Regions from separate parts of the Ornithinimicrobium ciconiae genome, predicted to be linked through region 1. Evidence: predicted binding sites of a transcription regulator. Region 1 holds the regulator's gene; the other holds the start of a gene.
The links. The regulator LexA, encoded in region 1, represses DNA repair genes until DNA is damaged. The targets are predictions, from matches to a motif close to TCGAACANNTGTTCGA.
Positions count from the first base shown of each region.

Region 2: FNH13_RS12335 (HNH endonuclease signature motif containing protein) is a predicted target of LexA. The motif match lies at 888-903, and genes of this name have one in related genera.

Region 1 is NZ_CP041616.1:1,438,537-1,449,643, forward strand. It holds gene FNH13_RS06660 (NAD-dependent protein deacetylase) at 1-346, opposite strand, end outside; gene FNH13_RS06665 (LysR family transcriptional regulator) at 357-1,304, opposite strand; gene FNH13_RS06670 (hypothetical protein) at 1,344-1,808, opposite strand; gene FNH13_RS06675 (AIM24 family protein) at 1,917-2,627, shown strand; gene FNH13_RS06680 (aminotransferase class V-fold PLP-dependent enzyme) at 2,760-3,824, shown strand; gene FNH13_RS06685 (patatin-like phospholipase family protein) at 4,012-5,346, shown strand; gene FNH13_RS06690 (response regulator transcription factor) at 5,454-6,281, shown strand; gene FNH13_RS19230 (PRC-barrel domain-containing protein) at 6,516-8,138, shown strand; gene lexA (transcriptional repressor LexA) at 8,387-9,145, opposite strand; gene FNH13_RS06705 (hypothetical protein) at 9,371-9,796, shown strand; gene FNH13_RS06710 (hypothetical protein) at 9,875-10,393, opposite strand; gene FNH13_RS06715 (glycoside hydrolase family 65 protein) at 10,588-11,107, opposite strand, start outside.
Region 2 is NZ_CP041616.1:2,675,101-2,686,207, reverse strand. It holds gene FNH13_RS12335 (HNH endonuclease signature motif containing protein) at 1-884, opposite strand, end outside; gene FNH13_RS12330 (sulfurtransferase) at 1,005-1,868, opposite strand; gene FNH13_RS12325 (DUF2277 domain-containing protein) at 1,893-2,162, opposite strand; gene FNH13_RS12320 (hypothetical protein) at 2,197-2,763, shown strand; gene FNH13_RS12315 (alpha/beta-hydrolase family protein) at 2,818-4,095, opposite strand; gene FNH13_RS12310 (sensor histidine kinase) at 4,259-5,653, shown strand; gene FNH13_RS12305 (response regulator) at 5,659-6,318, shown strand; gene FNH13_RS12300 (deoxyguanosinetriphosphate triphosphohydrolase) at 6,329-7,660, shown strand; gene FNH13_RS12295 (hypothetical protein) at 8,364-8,681, shown strand; gene FNH13_RS12290 (hypothetical protein) at 9,005-9,595, shown strand; gene FNH13_RS12285 (SigE family RNA polymerase sigma factor) at 9,749-10,252, shown strand; gene FNH13_RS12280 (META domain-containing protein) at 10,249-11,107, shown strand, end outside.

The DNA of each region.
Region 1 (11,107 bases):
CGTCCACGTTCTGGGTGATGAGGCTCTCGACCTGGCCGCCGTGCTGCAGCGCAGCGATGGCGCGGTGAGCATCATTGGGCCGGGCGGCCCGAAAGTGCGCCCAGCCGACATAGCTGCGCGCCCAGTAGCGACGGCGGGCCTCCGCGGAGGCGAGGAACTCGGCGTACTGCATCGGCTGGACACGTCGGTTGCCGTCCGGGCCGCGGTAGTCGGGGATGCCTGATGCGGTGGAGACCCCGGCGCCGGTCAGGACCGTCACCCCGCCGGCGGCGACCAGGTCGCGGAGCCGTCGGTAGTCGTCCTCCGCCACCGTGGTGGGCGGTGGCATCGGGTTGGTGATGCTCACGGTAGTGAGCCTAACCACCGGTGGCGACGCTGACGGAATGGTGCGTCAGGTCGAGATCTCGGGCACTGGCGCACAGGGCGTCGACCGTGGCGCGCACCGCCGGCACCCGCAGCAGATCCGGGGTGGTCACGACCTGCACGGAGCGGCTTGATGCCGGGCTCAGGGGGATGGTGCGGACGCCGGGATGGGAGATGGACGCCAGGATCAGCTGCGGCACGAGCGCCACGCCGAGTCCCGCGGCGACCAGGCCCAGCACGGCGACGTAGTCCTCGGTCTCGAAACTCACGTCGGGACGAAAGCCTGCGAGATCGCTGAGCGCGAGCAGGTGCCCTCGGCAACGCGGGCAGCCGGCGATCCAGGGCTCCTCGGCAAGCTGCTTGATGTGGATGACGTCGTGGGCGGCCAGCGGATGGTCCACCGGCAGCGCGACGCTGACGGGGTCGCTGAGCAGGTCGATGACCTCCAGACCCTCCAGGTCGTCCTCGCCGCGTCCGGCATCGGTGCCCTCCCAGGTGAAGGCCACCGCGAGATCACAGGTGCCCTCTCGCAGGGCAGCCAGCGACTCCGGGGGCTCGGCCTCGGAGAAGGTGACGGTGACGCCCGGGTGCTCGGTCTTCACGCGGGCCAGAGCCGTCGGGACAAGCGTGGCAGAGGAGGAGGGGAAGGCCATCAGCCGCACCCGTCCGCTCTCCAGCCCGGCGATGGCCGCGACTTCGGACTCGGCGTTGTCCAGCGCAGCCAGGACGGACACGGAGTGGCGGGCGAGGACCTCACCAGCCTCCGTGAGCCGGACCGCGCGACCGTTCCGTTCGACTAGCACGGTCCCCACGCGTTGCTCCAACCTGCGCACCATCTGTGACACGGCAGGCTGGGTGTAACCCAGCGAGCGCGCCGCCGCGGTGAAGCTCCCCTCGGCAGCGACCGCCCTCATCACTCGCAAACCCGCAACATCAAGCATGCCGGTAAGGATAACGCGAACTTATGGCTGATGCCAGGTTCAGAAGTCCGACGAGGGCGGAGGCGGCGGGGGAGCCGAGGGACGAGCCTCGGGCTGCCCCGGGGTGGAGGGGCTACCCATCGGCGGTGCCTGCTGGCCACCCATCGGCGATGCCTGACCACCGGGCGGAGGCGGCGTCTGGCCACCGGGCGGAGGTGGCGTCTGACCACCGGGCGGAGGTGGCGTCTGATAACTGCCCGGCGGAGGCGGCGGAGTCGTGTGCAGTGTCAGATTCTGCAGGTGACCGCCCACCTCCTGCTGCTGCAACGCCTCGCGCAACCGGGTGAGCTCTGCGGGGTCGATCGGCTGACCGTGCTGCTCGCGCCAGGTGAGGAGACCGTAGTCGCGCAGGAGCCGCTCTGCGTCCCCGCTGCTGGTCCAGTTGGTCGACGCCTGGTTGAGTGCGGAGTCTGCCTTGGCGGCAAGATCAGTCGCCGCGGCCTTGGCCTTGTCCAGAAATCCCATGGCTGGGAGCATAGCCCGGCGGGATGTCCACGACACGTCGTTCGCGGGCACAGATCTTGAGCGGGTCGCGAGATGGCCGGCACACAGGGAGAGGGAGCGCCAAGCGCTATGACGATTCACGGAAAACTGTTCAGCCAGCACGCCGAGAACGAGTCGACCGACCCGTTCGTCCAACAGAACAAGAAGCTGCTCAAGGTCTCGATGGCCTACGGCCCGGTGCTTGCGCGGACAGGGTCGATGGTGGCCTACCAGGGCAGCGTCAACTTCAAGAACAAGGGGTCCGGCGGGCTCAACAAGATGCTCAAGTCCGCGATGACCGGTGAGGGTGTCGACCTGATGGAGTGCACCGGCCAGGGCGAACTCTTCCTGGCTCATGACGCCGCTGACATCCAGGTGATCTATCTGGAGAACGACTCGATCTCGGTCAATGGCAACAGCGTCCTGGCGTTCTCTGCGTCCATCGACTGGGACATCCACCGCATCCAGGCCCGCGGAGGCATGATGACCGGCGGGCTCTACAACGTCACGCTGCGCGGGACCGGCTACGTCGCCGTCACGACGCACGGCGAGCCAGTCGCCCTCGACGTGGGCAGCGCGCCAACCTTCGGCGACGCCCAGGCTGTCGTGCTGTGGACCTCAGGGGTCACCATGGACCTCAAGGTGGACACCGGCGGTCTGAAGTCCATGATCCGTGGCGGCACCGGCGAGATGCTGCAGATGGCCTTTGGGGGACAGGGGCACGTGCTGATCCAGCCGTCCGAGGGCGTCGTGACCGGCGGCACGGAGAAGACGAGCAGCGCGAGCTTCTTTGGCCAGTGACGTGAGGCGGCGCTTGCGCAGCGGTGCCGCGCAGAGGCTCGCTGGCTCAGAGGCGCAGATATAACACGTAATTATGCAAATCCTAATAACTGTGGGGTTGTGTAATCGCTGTGGTTCCGTCACGGTTGGACCATGACTGCCGTGACGGAACCTTCCGCTGTCGCCAGCCTGGCTCGTGAGTTGTGGGCGCCGGTGCCTGGATATCTCAATGCCTCGACCCTCGGGCTGCCTCCGCGCATCGTCATCGACGTGATGCAGGAGGCTCTCCTCGAGTGGCAGAGCGGCCAGGCCTGCCCCACGCGCTACGGAGATCTGGCAGAGCAGGCGCGGAGGCGCTATGCCGAGCTGATGGGCGTCCCCGCCGCCACCGTTGCCATCGGCTCACACACGTCGGTCCTCGTCGGCACCGTCGCCACCTCGCTGCCCGATGGGGTTGAGATCCTTTGCCCTTCAGGCGACTTCACCTCGTTGACCTTCCCCTTCGAGGTGCAGGCACAGCGCGGCGTCACCGTCCGCCACGTGCCCTTGCAGGAGCTGGCGCAGGAGATCACCCCGCGCACTCATCTCGTCGCCTTCAGCCTGGCCCAGAGCAGCACGGGTGACCTCGCGGACGTGACCGCAGTCTGCGAGGCGGCCGCCCGGCACGGGGCGCTGACCCTCTGTGACGTGACGCAGGCGGCGGGATGGATGCCGGTGGACGCGGGGCTGTTCGACATCACGGTGTGCTCGGCCTACAAGTGGCTGTGTCAGCCGCGGGGGACTGCCTATCTCACCGTGCGTCCGGAGGCTGCTGATCGTCTCGTGCCCAACAATGCCGGTTGGTATGCCGGACAGTCGGTCTGGGAGTCCGTCTACGGACCGCAGATGTCGCTGGCCCGGGACGCGCGACGCTTCGACGTCTCGCCGGCCTGGCTGTGCTGGGTCGGCGCCGCAGCGGCCGCAGAGACCTTCGCGCAGCTGGACCTTGTCCAGGTGCGCGAGCACGACGTGCGCCTGGCCAATGCCCTGCGTGAGCGACTGGGCCTGGAGACGTGTGCCCGACCCGTGGTCACTCTGGAGGACGGTGACGGCTCACGGATCGCGCAACTGGAGGCCGCCGGAGTGCGCTGCGCCAGTCGAGCGGGCCGCGTCCGGCTCTCCTTCCACGTCTGGAACACCGACGACGACGTCGACCTGGTCATCGACGCGCTGGGGTGACCGAGGACCGCACCACCGCACCACCGCACGGCCGGTGGTCGCGGCGCTCGCGTGACCCAGGACCGCACCGTCCGGCCGGTTGTCGCCTGCGCCTGACCAGTGCGGTCGCTGCACCCTCGCCTGTTGGTCACCTGCGGGTCGGCATGCTGTTCACCCTCTGGTCACGCGGCCCCGCTTCCCTGAGGGGGTGCTGCAGCACCAGCCCCACGGCCCGGTGACACCGGGGGATCCGCAGTCGGCCCAGATGGACGCCGCGCGGGCTACCGCGCATCACGGCCCGTCGGCGCCGGGGCCGCGCAGCGGGTCGGCCCTGTGCTTGTCCGGCGGCGGCTTCCGCGCCGCCCTGTTCCACCTGGGGGCCAAGCGCAGACTGAACGAGCTCGGCATACTCGGTCGGCTGCGCACGATCAGCGCGGTCTCGGGCGGGGCCATCGTGGCCAACCTGCTGGCCGACCCCCGCCTGACCTGGCCGGACCCACAGGGCGAGCCGGCCCAGGTGGGAGGTTTTGAGGAGTGCGTGGCCGAGCCGCTGCGGAGGCTGACCGGTCGCAACGTGCGCACCCCGGCGCTGCTCTCCCGACTTCGCCCGAGCGGGTGGACTCGTCCGGACGCCAGCGTCGAGAGCCTGGCCCAGCAGCTGACCGAGCTGGTGCCCTGGTGGGGGAGCGACCTGCGCTACACCGACCGCTCCGGCCCCGTGATCCTCACGTCAGCGACCGAGATCGGCTATGGCGTGAGCTGGGTCTTCGCGGACTCCCGCTCGGTGACCCCGCGCGGCCGGATCGGTGACTACCGGCTGGGGCATGCCGCGCCGCCTCCCGGGCCGCGGATCGCCGATGCGGTGGCCGCGTCCTGCGCCTACCCACCGTTCTTCCCACCGATGGAGCTGGACGGTCGCACCCTTGCCCTCCAGGGAGGGGTTCCTGACCCCAGCGAGGCACCGGAGGTCAGCGATGGTCTGCTCTCGAGGATCCAGCTGGCCGACGGGGGCATCTACGACAACCTGGGGGTCGAGCCGGTCTGGTCCGACCACGCGGCGGTCCTGGTCAGCGACGGTGGGGCCGTCTTCCGCTCGCGTCCCGCCGGGTCCCTCGTGGGCCGGTTGCTGCACACCCTGTCCATCGCGGGGTCGGGAGCGCAGACCACCCGGCTGCGCTGGTTGCGGGCCAGCTTCTCAGCGGGGCTGGTGCAGGGGGCGACCTGGTCACTGGAGTCCACCAACACGGTGTCGCGGGTGCCCGGTCACGGACCGGCTCCTGGCGAACGGGAGAGCTATCCGCCCCACCTGGTCGACCAGATCAACCAGATGCGCACCGACCTGGACGCCTTCCGCCCCGCCGAGCAGCACATCCTCGAGCGCCACGGGTATGCCGTCGCGGACGCCTCCGTGCGCCGGCACAGCCCGCAGTTGGTCGCCCGGGAGGCCGACTTCGAGCCGCCACACCCCGAGGTGGCCGACCCCGAGACCGTCGGTCGCGAGCTGCGTGACTCGGGCCAGGTGCGGGCCCTGGGCCGTCGCTGACCGAGGTTCCTGTCCGACGCACCAACTGGCGCGCTAACTGACGGGCTGACTCGTGGCGAGACGCAACCCCGTTTACAGCGCTGCCCGCTTGAGTCACAATGAAAGGCGTGCCTACTGGCCGTGACCCGTTCGAGGTCGTCGTCGAGATCGTGACGGCTGTCTCGCGGGCCCCCGACCGTCTCGAGGAGCGGGTCGACGCCATCATCGACATCCTGTTGCTGGAACTGACTGCGACGGTCGGCCTCCTGGTTAGGGCCGACCTGGCACGGCTGCACGTGCAGGTGGTCGGCCGGATGATGCGTCCCGGGGCGACGAGGAGCCTGACGGCCCAGGTGCGGGACCAGCTCTCTGATCCGTTGCTGGGGCCGATGGCGCGCGGTGACCTCCGACCAACCACGGCACAGCGTGCCTACGGGGTCCGGGCCTGGGAGCTGTCCAAGGCCCGGGCCGGTTGCCTGATCTCGTTCGGGGTCGAGCAGGTGGCCGCCCTTCCGGTGCACGGTCAGTCCGATGTGGTCGCCTTCCTGGTGGGCCGGGCGGGGCAGGACTTCACGGACGAGGACCTGGCGCTGCTGCGTGCGGTCCAGCCTGTCGTCACCGGTCTCGGGGTGTTGCTGCGGCTGCCAGGCACGACCGCCTCGCAGCCCGCGCGCGACGCGGCTGATTCTGGCCTGACCGATCGCGAGGCCCAGGTTCTCGAACTCCTGGCCCACGGCTACAAGGCGGCGGTGATCGGCCGGCTGGCCGGCTGCTCGACCAGGACGGTGCACCGACACCTGGGCCACATCTACGACAAGTTGGGTGTCAGCGACCGGCTGAGCGCGGTCAACCAGGCACATCTGCTCGGCATGATCGCCATCGAGGCGGCCGACATACCTTCCGAGGATCCGCAGCACCACCTCCCTCAGTTGGCGCACAATCACTCTCCAGGATGATGCGCGGCCCTGGGCGGGTGCGGCACAGTTGTCACGGGTGATCGGTCCCACGGCACCCACGGCCCGTGACAGCCGGACGGCGTCTCTTTCCCGGGGCGCGCCGTCCGGCACACGCGGACCGCAGCGCACGAGCCGGCACCGGTCGGCCACCGGTGGCGGCCGGTTGCTGCCCGGGATACGTTCGGGGAGAAGCCTGGCGGCACCCGCCGGGCAATCCGAGCAAGGAGAGTGCACGTGCCGATCAACAGCGAACACCTTGCAAGCCTCACTGATGCCGACGTGATCGACCAGAACGGTGACAAGGTTGGCGGGGTCGGGCAGATCTACCTCGATGACGCCACGGGTCAGCCAGCGTGGGTGAGCGTCAAGAGCGGACTCTTTGGCCTGCGTGAGTCGTTTGTGCCGCTTGCCGCCGCGGAGGCCGCGGGCGGCAACATCAAGGTGCCCTACACCAAGGACTTCATCAAGGACGCCCCGCGCGTCGACGCCGAGAACCACCTGGACGACAGCCAGCAGGCCACGCTGTTCTCCTACTACGGGGTGGACCGGTCGCAGGCTCCCAGCGAGCCCGACTCGGACGCCCCGGACACGACCGCAGCCTTTGGCAGCGAGGAGACGGCCCAGGAGCTGTATGACGGACGCACCGAGGGTGCACCCGTCGCCGTCGAGGACGCAGCCGATGGTGCGGTCACCACGGAGTACACCACTCCGGGTGGTAGCGACGACCCGTCCGAGGTCATGGTCGCGGACGGGGGCAGCGACCTCGGGAGCGGTGAGGTGGCCGCTGAGCCGCAGTCTGCTCCGTCGCACCGGGACGCCGCCGCCATCGGTGCCGGTGCCGCAGCAGGGGCTGCGACGACGAGTGATGGTCCCCGCAGCGATGCGGACTCACCGGCGCAGGACGACCTCGATCCCGTGTCCGGCCTCGCCGAGCAGGACGTGCATGCCGCAGGTGGCAATCCGGACTGGGCTGAGACCCACCAGGCGCACTACCAGCAGACCAACCCCGCTGCCCAGGCCGACTGGGCTGCGGAGCAGACACCGGAGGAGCCGGTCTCGACCGAGTGGTCAGTGCCCACCACGGACCCCGCTGTCGAGGAGAAGACGGACGTGGACAGGGGTGGCTACTCGTCGGACCGGCCGGCTGCCCACTCCTCCGCCTATGAGGGCCACGGTGGCGCCGGAGCGGTCGAGACGACCGCGGGAGCCGCGCCGCCCACGGCTGGTGCTGAGACCACGGCTGGTGAGACCACAGCTGGTGGTGGTGGGCTAGGTGCGCTCGACCCGACCGTCGACGAAGGTGCCGTGTATGCCGCAGACGCCGAGGCGACTCTCACGGGCGACAGCGATGCCGCCGGGGACGTCGATGCCGGACAGTTCGGCACGGTCCAGGCGGCTACGGGTGACCCGGCCTCCGACGCCGCAGTGAGTGGCGCGGCAGCGCAGACCGGCACTGGCTATCCCGCGGACGTCGACGAGTCTGCGGGCGGCGGTGCAGGCGGTGCTGCCCTGGGTGGGGCCGTCGTCGGCGGCGCCGCGGCAGGGTTCGCTGCCAGCGACACCGAGACCACGGCCTATGAGGTGCCGGGGGCTGAGCAGGGTGCGCCGATCACTGGCGCCGTCCCGGGTGCCGCGCTGGGTGAGGATGTTGAGTCGCCTGCGGACGGCGCGACCCTGCCGTCCGGCACGGATCAGGGCGCGGACAGCGGTGAGCCCGATGCGGACGCTGGCGAGTTCGACCCGGGCAGCGGCGATGAGGAGGCGTTCGGCGCGGAGGGCTATCGGCCCGACCGCGACGGCTCTGGCATGACGGACGAGGAGCGCGAGGAACTCAACCGGGCTCGTGGGGCTCTGTGAGTCGACCTCGTCAAGCTCTATGAGCCGACCTCACCAGGTCCTCTGAGCTGACAGACAACACATGGCAGCGCCGCCCGACCAGGTCGGGCGGCGCTGCGGTGTTGTAGGTGCCGTCTGGCGGAGAGGGGGGAGGGCCGCCAGGCGGCACCGGCACGGGGGACACTGTGGACAACGCGCACCGGATTGTCGGTGTTCCTGCTGGTGCCTCAGGTGTCGTGGGTCGATCGGCTCGCGCCCGAGCAGACCTGTCAGACGCGTCGCAACACGGCGGTGACCTTGCCGAGCACGACGGCATCGTCGCCGTCGATGGGGTCGTAGGCCTCGTTGTGGGGGAGCAGCCACAACTTGCCGTCCGTGCGCTTGAACGTCTTGACGGTGGCCTCGCTGTCGAGCAGCGCCGCGACGATGTCGCCGTTGACTGCGTCCTCCTGGCGTCGCACGACGACCCAGTCGCCATCGCAGATGGCGGCGTCGATCATGGAGTCACCGACCACCTGGAGCAGGAAGAGCTCGCCATCGCCCACGAGCTGGCGCGGGAGGGGGAAGACGTCCTCGACGGCCTGCTCGGCCAGGATCGGCCCGCCAGCCGCGATGCGCCCAACCACCGGGACATAGGTCGCCTCGGGACGGGCGTCCCCGATGCCGGTCTCGTCATAGTCGATCTCACCGGCTCCCGCGGTGGTGCTGACCAACTCGGAGCCGTCGGGCTGACCTGAGGTGCTGCGCCGATAACCGGCGACACTGCCCTCTCCCGAGCCGGGCAGGATGACCTCGATGGCGCGCGGACGGTTGGGGTCGCGCCGCAGATAACCCTTCCGCTCCAGCATCCGCAGCTGGTAGGCCACGGAGGAGGGGGAGGCGAGCTGCACCGCAGTCCCGATCTCCCGCAGGCTCGGCGGATAGCCGCGTTGGTCCACCGAGTCCTTGATGACGTGGAGCACCTTCTCCTGGCGCGCCGTGAGGTCCGCCCGCCCGTCGCGGTCCGGCATCTCGTGGATGTCTGCCATCGGTCCTGCCCCTCTCCTGACCGCCTCAGAGTGCTTAACCTGCAGGTCAGCAGCTGTGTCAGTGGTCCCTGGTTGTCTATGTCGCGTGCACCAATCGTACGAGCATTCGAACAGTGAGGCAAACACTAGTTCGATGCGGCGTGTCGATTTTGTCGCACGACTGTGCTACACATGGAACATGCGTCCGATCGCACAAGCGTTCGGAGTTGCGGAGATGGAGGCATCATGAGCGCGATCGCACTGCACGACCTGCAGGACCTTGAGCCGGTTCGGGCGCGGCGGCGTCAGCGGGATCACCTGCGGCTCGTTCAGCCCGGGGAACGCATGGACGAGGGGTTTCACGTCGGTGCTCGCACGGACGCTCCGGGCGCAGGAGGCTTCACGCTGACGCGACGGGGTCGGCTCGCGATCACGATGACAGTCGCCACGGCCCTGGTGCTGGCGGTCATCGCTGCGTTCGGGATGTTCCCAGCAACGGCTGCGAGCGGTCACACAATCACGGTGCAGCCGGGTCAGACGCTGTCCCAGATCGCTGTCACGGAGTTGCCGGAGCTGCCGATGGATCGGGCCATCGTGCAGATCCAGGTGGCCAACGACATGAACACCCGGCAGGTGCAGGCGGGCATGGACCTGGAGATCCCTGGGTCCTGACCCGGCGATGCGCCAGGTGGTCACGATCGGTGGTGCTTGCTGTCAGCAGTCTGCCGTCGGTGTCCTCCTCAGACAGCGTCAGTCGTCGTCCTCGTCGGTGTCCCGGGTGCTGGTCACTGCGTCCCAGACCACGGGCAGTTGCTCACTGGGGATGAAGAAGCCGCTGATGTGCGGATCAAACATGAGCCCGGCGATGCTGGCGCTGAGGTAGGAGCCGCTGGAGGCCACGACCTCAGCGGGCGGGAGGGCGATCGCGTTGAGGTCGTCGGTGGCTGCGATCATCTCCTGCTGCACCGCGAAGTCGCGGGCCCGCTCGGAGTTGGTGAAGGTCAGCAACATCAGTTGCCCCTCGATCTCAGCTGCCGCCGGAGACTCGTTGCCCTGCTCGCCGACCGCCACGAACCACCAGTGGTCCAGGCCCATCGTCAAGCGCCATAGAGCGGTCATGCCGACCTGGTCCTCCGGTCCGGTGACCTGGGCCGCGAGGCGGTCAGTCTCACTCGGAGCGGGGGCGTCCTCGTGCGACGCAGAGGCTCCAGGGCGGGCCGCGGCACCGTCTCCGGCATCCTCGAGGGCACCTGCGTTTACTTCGGTCATGCCCACAGTCGATCACATGATGGGGGCGGACGCGGCCAGCAGTCGCGGTTTCCGGAGGAATTGTGACCTTCTAGGACCAGCACGGACCGGCTCTGACAATCACGGGTCAGTAGGTGCGCAACGCGGTCCGAGAGCACCGGTCCGCGCTTCCGCAACGCGGTCCGAGAGCACCGGTCCGCGGCTCCGCGACGAACTCAGGTGCGTGGGTGGGCCGGGATGAGTCGCTGACCCTCCTGGGTGCGGGCGCCGATCACGGGGGTTGCAGGAAGGATGCCGTCGATGCGGGGGCCCATGCCCTCGAGGGCCACCACGACCTCGTCGGTGCCCACCAGCAGGGACTGGCCACGCACCTCCAGCGGGACCTCCCCGTCTCCGTCGGTGACCTGGAAGCGGATCTCGTCCGAGCGCAGCACGACGTGCAGCCGCGAGCCCTGCCACTGGAGGCGCCAGCGCAGCTCCGGCCAGGACTCGGGCAGCCTCGGGTCGAAGCGCAGGACGCCCTCGTGGTCACGCATCCCGCCGAACCCGGACACGAGCCCTGCCCAGACACCTCCTGTGGAGGCCACGTGGATGCCGTCCGGGGTGTTGCCGTGGCGGTTGTCCAGGTCGACGAACAGGCCGTCATAGAAGTAGCGCAGCGCCATCTCGTGATAGCCGACCTCGGCGGCCACGATGGACTGCACCACGGCGGAGAGGGTCGAGTCACCGGTGGTG
Region 2 (11,107 bases), 1.2 Mb from region 1:
ATGGTCCCGACCCGGCGCAGGCGCCGGCAGCGGGATTTTTCGTCTTCGGCTTTGTCGTCGGGGTCGGGCTCGAGGAGGCGCTCTTTGGCTTCGGTGCCGACTTTGGCCAGGTCGCGTAGCCCGGTGGTTTCGACGACGTCGGTCATCACGTCGGTCAGAGCTTGTAGGGACTGTGGGGTGGCGAGGTCGGTGAGGTCCTGGGTGAGGCGGGTGATGAGGTTGGCTCGGGCGATGCGTGCGGTGCCGTCGTTGACTTTGGCGGTCAGGGCTTCGAACCGGTCGTCGTCCATCGCGGCGGCGACTCGGGCGGTGGCCAGGGCTTCGGGGCGGTCGATCAACGGTGCCCAGGTGGTGATCCAGTCGGGCACGGAGTGTCCGGATTGGTCGGGCAGGCCGCGGGTGATGGCTTCGTGGGTGGTCGCGGCCAACAGTGATTGGGCGGCCTGGACCAACGCCTGCGCGGCGCCGACAGCCTCACCCAGTCCCTGCTCGGGCAGGTGTGCGAGGGGGAACTCCCCGGCGAGCATCTGGATCATGTGCGCGGACCCGGCGACGAACTCGGGCACCTCGTGCCCCGAGGTGGTTAGCGGCGCGCCCCGGTCTTGGCCACCCTGCCCGGCATGTGCTGGCCCGCCCGGACCACCCCGCGTCGGATCGTGCTCCTGGGCCAGGGCTGGATCCTGGGCCAGGTCGTGGCCGACTTCTGGGACTAGATCCTGGTCTTGGTCGGGGACCAACGGTCCGGCATTGGTGGTTTCCCGTAGCGGTCCGGCCCCGATCAGCGGGGCATACCGCACCCGGCCACTGGTGGTGGCGGACTCGGTCAGCGCAGCCTTCTCGGCAGCGGTCAGTTCCCCGCTGTCCAGAGTCGCCTGCTGTGCCATAAATCAAACATACGTGCGACCACTGACAGTGGGTGGCTGCGCTCGAAAATGCGAACTGTTCAGTTTCCTGACCAGCGGAAACTCGTGGAGGCAGTGACGTCGAGGGTGGCAGCCGACGCCTCAGGGACCGGTCGTGATGGGCCGTTCAGGATCTGAGATCCAGTCGCTCCAGGACCCGATGTAGACGGCCGGGTCATAGACCCCGACCTCCGCGACCTCCATCGCCAGCGCCATGTGACAGGCCTGGATCCCCGAGCCGCAGTAGATCGCGGTCCGCTTGTCCGGTTGGATGCCGCGCGCGGTGAACCGCATCTCCAGGTCGTCGGCCGGCAGGAACCGGCCGGCCTCGTCGACATTTTTCAGCGCGGGGATGCTGATGGCGCCCGGGATGTGCCCGGCCACAGGGTCGATGGTCTCGTTCTCCCCGCGGAACCTGTCTGCCGGGCGTGAATCAACCACCTGGTGCCGGTCCAGATAGTGCTCGATCCCGTCTGCGTCCAGCAGTCGGCGCCCGCCCGGGGTGAGCACGATGTCACCGCGCTCGATCTCGGGCTCACCAGTTTCGGTCGGCAGTCCGGCGGCCAGCCATGCGGCATACCCGCCGTCGAGGACCCGCACCTCGTCCTTGCCAAAGAAGTTGAGCAACCACCAGGCGCGTGCCGCCCCCAGGGAGGTGGCCCCGTCATAGACAACAACAGGCCGTATGTCGGTGACTCCCGCAGCCCGGAACGCCTCCTGTGCGTCGGCGAGCTTGGGCATCGGGTGACGACCACCGCGCCCGTCCTCGGACGGCGAGCTGGCCAGCCCAGGCTTCATGGCCATGAAGGCGGCACCGGGGAGATGACCGGCGAGGTATTCGGCGAGATTGTCCTCGGGGGAGGTGCCCAGGCTCCACCGGATGTCGAGCAGCACGGGCCGCTCCTCGGGGTCCTCGGCGGCGAGCAGCTCAGCGAGTTCGGCGGGGTCGATCAGCAGGTCGGACACGGGTCTGAGCCTACGGCCTGCCGGTCAGCTGGCGAACCTGGCGGCAGAGCGCGCCTTCGCCTTGGCGGCCTCCTCCTCACGGTTCTTAGGAGGAACCGAGGTGACCAGCGAGTCAAGCAGATCCTGGCTGGCAGCGGCGATCTTCTCGATGGCCTGGTCGTAGGCGTCCTGGTTGGCAGCTGAGGGCTTGGTAGCCCCACCGATCTTGCGCACATATTGCAGCGCTGCGGCACGCACCTCATCGGTGGTTGCCGGCGGCTCGAAGTTGTTGAGCGGTCTGATGTTCCTGCACATGCCTCCACGATGCCACGGAGGTAGCGTGACCGCCATGAGTTCACCCGAGCTGGCGGTCGACCCGCTGGCACCCACCCCGCCGGAGCTGCTGCCCAGGTCCGTCACGATCCGTCACCGCGCCAACTGGCTCAACCTCTCCACCCTGTTTGGCATGGGGGTCGCCAGGGCGGGAGGAGCCGACATCCGGCGCGGGCCACGCAAGCTCTATCTGGCTGAGCACTATCGGTGGAAGTTCCCGGCAGGCGGTGCCTTCACCGTCGGCGACGTCGTGATCACCCGCCACGACATCGACGAGCTGGTCGCCAGGCGCCCGCACCTACTCGAGCACGAGGAGGCACACAGCCGGCAGTGGATGGCCTGCCTCGGCCTGCCGTTCCTCCCGCTCTACGTCGCCTCGATGGGCTGGTCCTGGCTGCGCACGGGTGACCGGGCGTCATACTCCTTCTTTGAGCGCAGCGCCGACCTGGCCAAGGGCGGCTACAAGGACGTCCCACCGCGGCCGCTGATGCCGGTCATCGCCTCCGGAGCGCGGCAGGCCATCGCCTTCGTCACCGGCCGACGCTCTGCCGACACGGGTGTGGACGTCGGTCGCAGCGGCTGACCGACCCATCGCGCGCCGCGCACGCCACCGCACGCACTCTGAGCTGTCGGCAGGTCAGCACAGGGGCAGGGTCCAGTCCTGCTCCGGGCCATAGGCGTGACCGTGTCCGGCGTCAGGCAGCAGCGAGGCTCCCAGATCCAGCACCGTCGTGCCATAGCTCAGACCCGGCAGCCAGGTTGTTGGCCAGTCCTCCGGCTGTGAGAGGGCCGTTTCGCCCGACAGATACCGGACGGGATCGTCGGCATTGTGGAGGCTGACCTCTCGCGGGTGACCCGAGATCTCCCCGCCCGGCGCGCCGGACCAGATCACGCCGCAGAGTGCCGACGCGTCGACGTCGGCGATGGCTGCCTGACCGGCCAGCGCCCCGAGGGACTCGCCATGGACATAGACGTCCGGCCGCTCCCGCGCGGGGAGCTCGGCGACCTGTGTGAGCACCTCCTGCACCAGGGCGCGCGCCGACCGCATCGCAGGCTTTTGGTCGATCAGGAAGCTCCACCAGCTCGGCAGGTCGCCGTACTGCGCGGAGACCACGGCCACGTCACCATCGAGCTGGGTCTCGAACGCCGTGACGGCCTCCCGGTTGACCCAGCCACTTCCGGTGGGGAGGGCGATGAGGATCGCACCACGCTCAAGGCCGCCCTCCGCGACCATCCGATCGACCGCCAGCCGGGCACCCGCCTCCGGGCTCCTGGCCTCGTCCACCCGGGCAAACGAGCGGGAGGCCCCGGCGGGGGAGTCGATGAGCAGCACGTGCTGCGGGTCCATGGTCTTGCGCAGAGGGGCCAGCAGATCGATCGGGCCGGCGGCTGCTGTCGTGACCGTGAGCGTGACCAGCAGTGCCGCGACCAGGGGCACGGAGGTGCGCCGCACATTGACCCGGGCCAGTCGGCGCACCCCGGCACCGACCGTCAGGCCGACCCCGACGACCAGGAGCGCCCACGCTGTGGCACTCAGCCAGTATGTCGGGGGGAGCGCGGGCATGCCGAGCTCAGCCGAGCGCACCACCAGGGACTGCTGGGTCACCCACTCCAGACCGGCAAGCACTGCGCAGGTTCCGGCCACCACGAGCCAGCGGGCCGGCTCGCTGACCCGCTGCCCGCTGGCAGTGCCGCGATGGGTCAGGATCAACCGGGTGCCTCCGACGAGGGTCAGGGCGAGGAGCACGAGCACCCCGGTGAGGAGTCCCTGCGGGAGTGGCAGGCGGGGGAGCAGTGACGGGATGGTGGACAGCGCCAGGGCCGCCCCGACCGTCAGCGTGGTCCCGATGTGGGGCGCAGGGATCTTGCTGAGATGGCGAGCGGGAGTGGCGGTGTCGCGACTGCTGGAGAACATGCTTCGACGCTAGGAATCCGTGGCACTTCGGCGGGTCCCCCAGTCGAGCCAGATCCGGGCACGCGATGCGGTGCCCGGGGCGGCGACACTCACCCCCACGATGCGGGCAGAACTCACCCCTAGGTATGACAAGCACCTGCCCCCGCGCGATTACGGTCGACCCATGAGCAGGCAACGGCGCGACGTGCGCGGAGAGGGCAGCCGTGACCGTCGCGGGATGGGACGTCGCGGGGTCGGACGACGGGGGATCGGACGACGCGGGATTGGACGTCGCGGGGTCGGACGACGGGGGATCGGAGGACGGGGCGCGCGTGGTGTCGGGCGGACGCTGAGCTGGGTCACGGTGCGGCCTGCCAACGCACTCGTGGTGCGACCCTCTCGCTGGCTCGGCTCGCGCGGGCTGGCCTTCGTCATCCGTCACGGCACCGTCCTGGTGTGGCTGGCGGTCGCGATCCTGATGGCCATCGCCTGGCCCACGGTCGGGATGACCCACCAGGTGCCCGCCAGCCTGTGGCCGATGTTTGCCGCACTCGGGATCCTGCCGCTGCTCTGGCTGCGGGTCGCGCCCTTCCTGGGGTGGCTCACCTGGGTGATCCCGGCAGCCGTGATCCCGCTGATCTTCGAGTCCACCTCGTTGCACGCGTTCCCGTGGCAGATCAGTGCCTTCCTCGTGCTCCTGGCGCTGCTGATCGCGGTCGGCGTCACGGAGACGCCGGCTCGGGTCGGTCTCACCTTTCTGGGCACCGGGGCCCTCTTCCTGGCCCACCTGCCCTCGAGCATGGCGACGGGCTGGGTCTTCGGCGCCGCAGCCTTCCTCGGGCTGGGTCTGCTGCTGCGCGGGCTGTTCCGCTCTCGCCGCGAGGCCGCCGAGCAGGCGCAACGCGCCGAGGAGCAGACCCGCCGCGCCGAGGTGGAGCAAGCCAGGGCGGTCCTGGCCGAGGAGCGCACCCGCATCGCCCGGGACCTGCACGACGTGGTCGCCCACCGGATGTCGATGGTGGTGGTGCAGGCACAGTCCGCGCAGTATCGCCTCGGTGGGGTCACCCCCGAGGTCGCCGCCGAGTTCGAGTCGGTGGCCAGCCAGGCGCGAGAGGCCCTCAACGAGGTGCGCGCGATGCTCGGCGTTCTGCGCAGCGAGGACCACGCCCCGGAGCAGGCGCCCCAGCCCGGCACCGAGGATGTGCTGCGGCTGCTGCGGTCCTCCAGCGCGGCCGGGGTGGACCTGACCTGGTCGATCGTCGGGGAGACCGAGCCGGGACCGGCCACCGCGATGGTCCTCTACCGGGTGCTGCAGGAGTCACTGGCCAACGCCTCCCGGCACGCCCCGGGGGCACCTGTGCGGGTCGAGCTGGGCTACGGGGAACAGGTGGTCGTGCGGGTGTCCAGCGGAGCGGGCCACGCCCGCCCGCGAGATGCGTCGGGGAGCGGGGGACACGGCATACCGGGTATGTCGGCGCGCGCCGCCTCCGTGGGCGGCACCCTGAGCGCCGGGCCAGTGGGCGACGGGGGTTGGCTGGTGGAGGCGTCCTTGCCCACCCGACCGACGGTCGTAGGGTGAGCGGCATGGTGAACGTCTTCATCGCCGACGACCAGGCCATGGTGCGGCAGGGGTTCGGTGCCCTGCTCGCGGCCCAGCCCGACATCCAGGTGGTCGGTGACGCGCCCGATGGTGCGACCGCCGTCCGCGAGGTGGTCCGTCTGCGTCCCGATGTCGTGTTGATGGATGTGCGGATGCCGGAGATGAACGGGCTGGATGCCGCAGCAGAGATCTTCCGTCGGCGGATCGACCCCGCTCCACGCGTGCTGATGCTGACGACCTTCGACATCGACGACTATGTCTATGAGGCGCTGCGCCTGGGGGCCAGCGGCTTCATGCTCAAGGACGCTCCCGCCGAGGAGCTGATCAGGGCGGTGCGGCTGGTGGCCTCCGGGGAAGCGCTGCTGGCGCCGTCGGTGACGCGGCGCCTCATCGAGGAAGTCACTCGCCGTCGCTCCGACGTCCGGCCCAGCGCCGAGCTGGCGACGCTGACCCCGCGGGAGCGTGAGGTGCTCGAGCTGGTCGCCGCCGGGCTGTCCAACGCCGAGATCGGGCAGCGGCTGTTCGTGGCCGAGCAGACCGTCAAGACCCACGTCGGCAAGGTGCTGGCCAAACTCGGCCTGCGGGACCGGGCACAGGCTGTGGTCTATGCCTATGAGTCGGGCGTGGTCCGCCCGGGGGCCTAGGCTCCGGGCTGTGGAAGGAGTCGAGGACGCCGCGGGGGACGCTGGCCGCACCGGGCGTGCGCGTCGCTCTCCGGGCGAGTCCGTGGTGCCGGCGATCCCTGGCTACACGGCGCACGACCGGGAGCGCTGGGTTGCCGAGGATCCGGCGCACAAGAGGCTGGACCGTGACGACTTCGCTCGCGACCGTGGCAGGGTCATCCACTCGGCCGGGCTGCGACGACTCTCGGCGACGACGCAGGTCGTGTCGCCAGACACTGATGACTTCGTCCGCAACCGACTGACCCACTCCCTGGAGGTCGCCCAGATCGGGCGCGAGTTCGGGGCCGCTCTCGGCTGCTCGGCCGACGTGGTCGACACGGCCTGTTTGGCCCACGACATCGGCCACCCGCCGTTCGGGCACAACGGTGAGGCCGCGCTCAACGAGCTGGCCGCTGACATCGGGGGCTTTGAGGGCAACGCGCAGACGCTGCGGGTGCTCACCCGCCTGGAGGCCAAGCGGACCCATGCCGACGGCCGCTCGGCCGGGCTCAACCTGACCCGGGCGAGCCTGGACGCCGCGACGAAATATCCCTGGCCTCGCGGGGGCGGTCCTCGCCCGACGCCGAAGTTCGGGGTCTATCCCGACGACCTGGACGTCTTTGCCTGGTTGCGTCAGGGTGCCCCCGAGGGGGTGGGCCGTCGGTGTCTTGAGGCTCAGGTCATGGACTGGGCGGACGACGTCGCCTACTGCGTCCACGACGTGGAGGACGCCATCGCCTCGGGGCGAGTGGACCCCGCTGCCCTGCGTGCGGCACCCGAGCAGGCCGCGGTCGTGGACGTGGCACAGCGCTGGTATGCCGACGACCTGACCGGCGACGATCTCACCAGAGCGCTGGACCGCCTGCTCGCCTCCGGGTGGGTGCCGCGCACCCATGACGGCACCCGGGGTGATCTCGCGGCGCTGAAGGACATGACCAGCCGGCTCATCGGGCGCTTCGTGCACACCGTCGAGGTCGCCACCCGCGAGCGGCACGGTCAGGGGGTGCTGACGCGCTATGCCGCCGACCTGGTGGTCCCGGACCGGGTGCGCGCGGAGACTGCGGTGCTCAAGGCGACAGCGGCCTACTTCGTGATGCTCAGTGACGAGCGGCGAGACCTGATGGACGTGCAGCGAGGCATCATCGGGGTGCTGATGCGGCACTTTGAGGACCACCCGGAGGCGATGGACCCGCTGCACCGAGCGGCTCGTGAGGCGGCCCGCGCCGTGTCCGACGAGGCTGCGGAACTGCGGTCAGTGGTGGACCAGGTGGCTTCCCTCTCGGACGCCCGAGCCCTGACTCTGCACGCCTCTCTCTCGCGCTGAGGCAGGCGCACCCCCACCGAGCGCGTCCGTCGGTCACACTGTCGATCTCATCGCGCGTACCGGCGACAGCGCCTGGAGTGCTGAGCCCGACAGTAGTCGATGGAGGTGGGTGGCCGGAGATGCAGGGTCATTCGTGCAGCAGGCTCCGTGGTCGCTTGACAAAGCGTCGGGGGGGGGGAGTCTAGCGCCGGGGGCAACGGGGCCCCTCATTCGCGAAGGAGTCACTATGCTCGATATCCAATCGATCACTCACAAGACTGCGACACCGTTGGTTCGCCGGACACTTGCTGGGATTGCCGCCTCGGCTATTGCACTGTCGTTGGTTAGCGGGACGGCAGCCGCGCATTCTGGAAGCATTGACATTGGGACTAAGACGGGCGCCGTTTGCGCCGTATCTGTGGCCACTAAGGTTTCGCAGTTGAAGCAGTCAGGCCACCAAGTTCGAGTGACGCAGCAGTGCCATGCGGTGCCAGGCGGCTACCTTGCTCGGGTGACTTTCTGGCATTGATGCTGCAGCAGGGTTTGTGTTATCACATGCGTGCAGGACGTGGACGGCGACATACGATGACCACGATCACGGCCTGGTGGCCGGTGCTCCTCGATGGCCCCGGCAAGAGTTCTCTGTGCATCCATTACGCTAAAGCGCGGAAGTCGGTGCCCCAGGGGGCATAGCGTCGCCGCACCGGCTGATGTGGGAGGAACAATGAAGCGAGTGATGACGGGTGTCGTGGCGGCTGCCTTGCTGGTGCCGACCCTGACCGCGTGCGGTGGCGGTGATCCGGTATTCTGTGACGCCGCCCCCGACGTCGACACATCCGACCCGGCTGCCATGCAGAAGGCTCTCGAGGACATCGCCGACGATGCACCGGACGAGGTCCGGGACGATGTCGACGTGATCATCGAGCAGTTGAAGCTCGTCGAGGAGGACCCGGCCAGCATCGATGTCGACGCGGTCAACACGGCGGTCGACAACCTGACCACGTGGGAAGAGGAGAACTGCTCGACGGACGAGGACGGGTAAGACGTCTGTTGACGACTCACCGGAGCCCCCGCCGCAACAGCGCCGGGGGCTCCGTCGTGCCCGGACCGGGCACCCGTCGCTGGGATCCTCACTGCTCTGGCCTGGAGTCTGGGTGGGCGGCGTCGATGAAGTCTGTCGCTCGGGGCGAGGAAGTCCCTCGCGCACGGGAACCGACCGCGCAGTCGCCCCGTCCATCAGGTGCTTGAGTCCAGCACTGCAGCTTGCCTACCGGTGTCGCACCGGGGGGAGAGCGGCACTGAGACCTGCGGGTCAGACTGAGAGGACCGGTCATGAAGACACATAGCGGGACCACGCCACGACGCGTGAGCACGATCGCCCTGGTCGCGATCATGGGCACGGCTGCCCTGCTCACCACCGCGTGCGCCGAGGAGGCCCCCGACACCATCGCGGTCGGCGGTGGCGGCAGTCCTCAGGCCGGCACTCAGGGCAACGGTGGTGGTGAGGGTGGCACCAGGGGTGAGGGTGGCACCGGAGGGGGAAAGGGCGGTCAGGCTGAGCCCGAGCCTCCCGCTGGAACTGGAGACGGCGGCGGGGAAGGCGGGCTCTCGGTCGCTCCCGAGCCGCCAGCGGTGCCCGAGCCCCCGGTCGGCGGTGAAGGCGGCGGAGGTGAGCCGGCCTCCGAGCCTCCGGTCGGCGGTGAGGGTGGGGGACAGCTCGACCCCGGGCTCCAGGAGTTCTGTGTCCAGTTTGCGCAGAGCGACCTCTCGGATGTCAACGACCTGCAGTCATTGCGGGAGGTCGCACCCGACGAGCTGGTCGACGACATTGGCGTGATGATCGAGCAGACACCCCTCGTGGAGCAGGATCCGCTGGGCGCTGACCTGGACGCGTTGTTGGACGCGACCACGGTGCTGGGCGACTACAACCTGGAGAATTGCTTCACCCTGGAGTGAGCCGTCGTCATCCTCGGCCGGGTGCCCGCTTCGCGGCACGCGGCCGAGGATGAACCTTTTGGGCGTCCGGGACGACAGAGTGGGGAGAGCACCACTTCGGCAGCAGCCCACGCCGCGCCGGGGCCGGGACCGACGTGCGAGAGGAGAGCGGCCGTGGCGACGACCGACCCCGCCTACAGCGAGTTCGTGCTGTCTCGGCAGGCACGGCTGCGTCGCGTGGCGGTGCTGCTGTGCGGTGACCCGCACCAGGCTGAGGATCTGCTCCAGGAGGCGCTGATCGCGCTCGCCGAGAAGTGGGAGAAGGTCGAGCATCCGGACGCCTTCGTGCGCACGGTGCTCGCCCGGCAGCGGGTCTCGTGGTGGCGGCGCAGACGCCACGAGGTGATCTCTGAGACGGTGCCGGACCGCGGTCTTGACGACGGGTCGGAGGCCCGTGCGCGCAACGACGAGGTGCACAGGGCGTTGCGCGCGCTGCCACAGAGGCAGCGGGCTGCGCTGGTACTGCGCTACTTCGAGGACCTGACCGAGGCGCAGACGGCCGAGGCCATGGGTGTCGCGGTGGGCACCGTCAAGAGCCTGTCCCACCAGGCAGTTGCCGGTCTGCGCAGGCAGTTGGGTGTGGACTCCCTGGCCAGCATGGAGGAGGATCAGCGATGAGTGATCGTGGCGACGACGTGCGGGTGCTGCTCGAGGATGCGTCCGGCAGCGGCCGAGAGCGAGACATCAGGCCCGAGGACACCTGGTCGAGGGGACGCCGGCGTCAGTCGCGCAAGCGGGCCGGAGCAGGTGTCGTGGGGGCACTCGGGGTGGCCGCCGTTGTTGGGCTGGTCTGGCAGACCAACCTGCTGGGCGGTGGACAGGAGACCGGGGTGGCGACGCCGCCCTCGGGCCTGACGACCTTTGTCCTCGCGGCACCGGGTGCGCCCGGACAGGTGCCCAACACGCTCGACGGCCTCGCGGTCCCCGCTCCCGAAGATCTGGTGGGGACGACCTGGAGGGTGCGTGAGGACCTCTGGGGGAGTGACCTGACGGCTGTCGACGTGGTCGGCTCGGCTGCAGAGACCGACTTCTCCTTCGGCGGGAACGGGACCGTCGGCTGGGGGTTCTGGGCCGATGGGTGCGGCGGTGGGTGGTTCCAGGAGGCCCTCGAGGTGACCGAGGACGGTGCGTTCTCCGGTGGGCCGATGGGGACGGACGACCAGGGCTGTCTCGAGCCGGCGCAGACCGCCGAAGACTTCTGGATCGACGTGCTGGGGCACGGCGGGTCCCTCCATCAGCTGGGCGAGGACTGGCTCCTGCTCTCGGTGGACCCGTCGTGGGCCGGCCTTGAGGAGCCGCCTCCCGTCGTGGTCGACGGCGCCGCTCGGCTCGACTTTGTCCGAGAAGGAGCAGACCCTGCCACTATCGACACGGCATCGCCCGAGCGGGTCCCCGCCAACGAGGAACTGACCGGGACCTGGCAGCTCCTGGAGTGGGCCGATGGTGGCGGGGTGCTTGGTGATTTCATGGCCG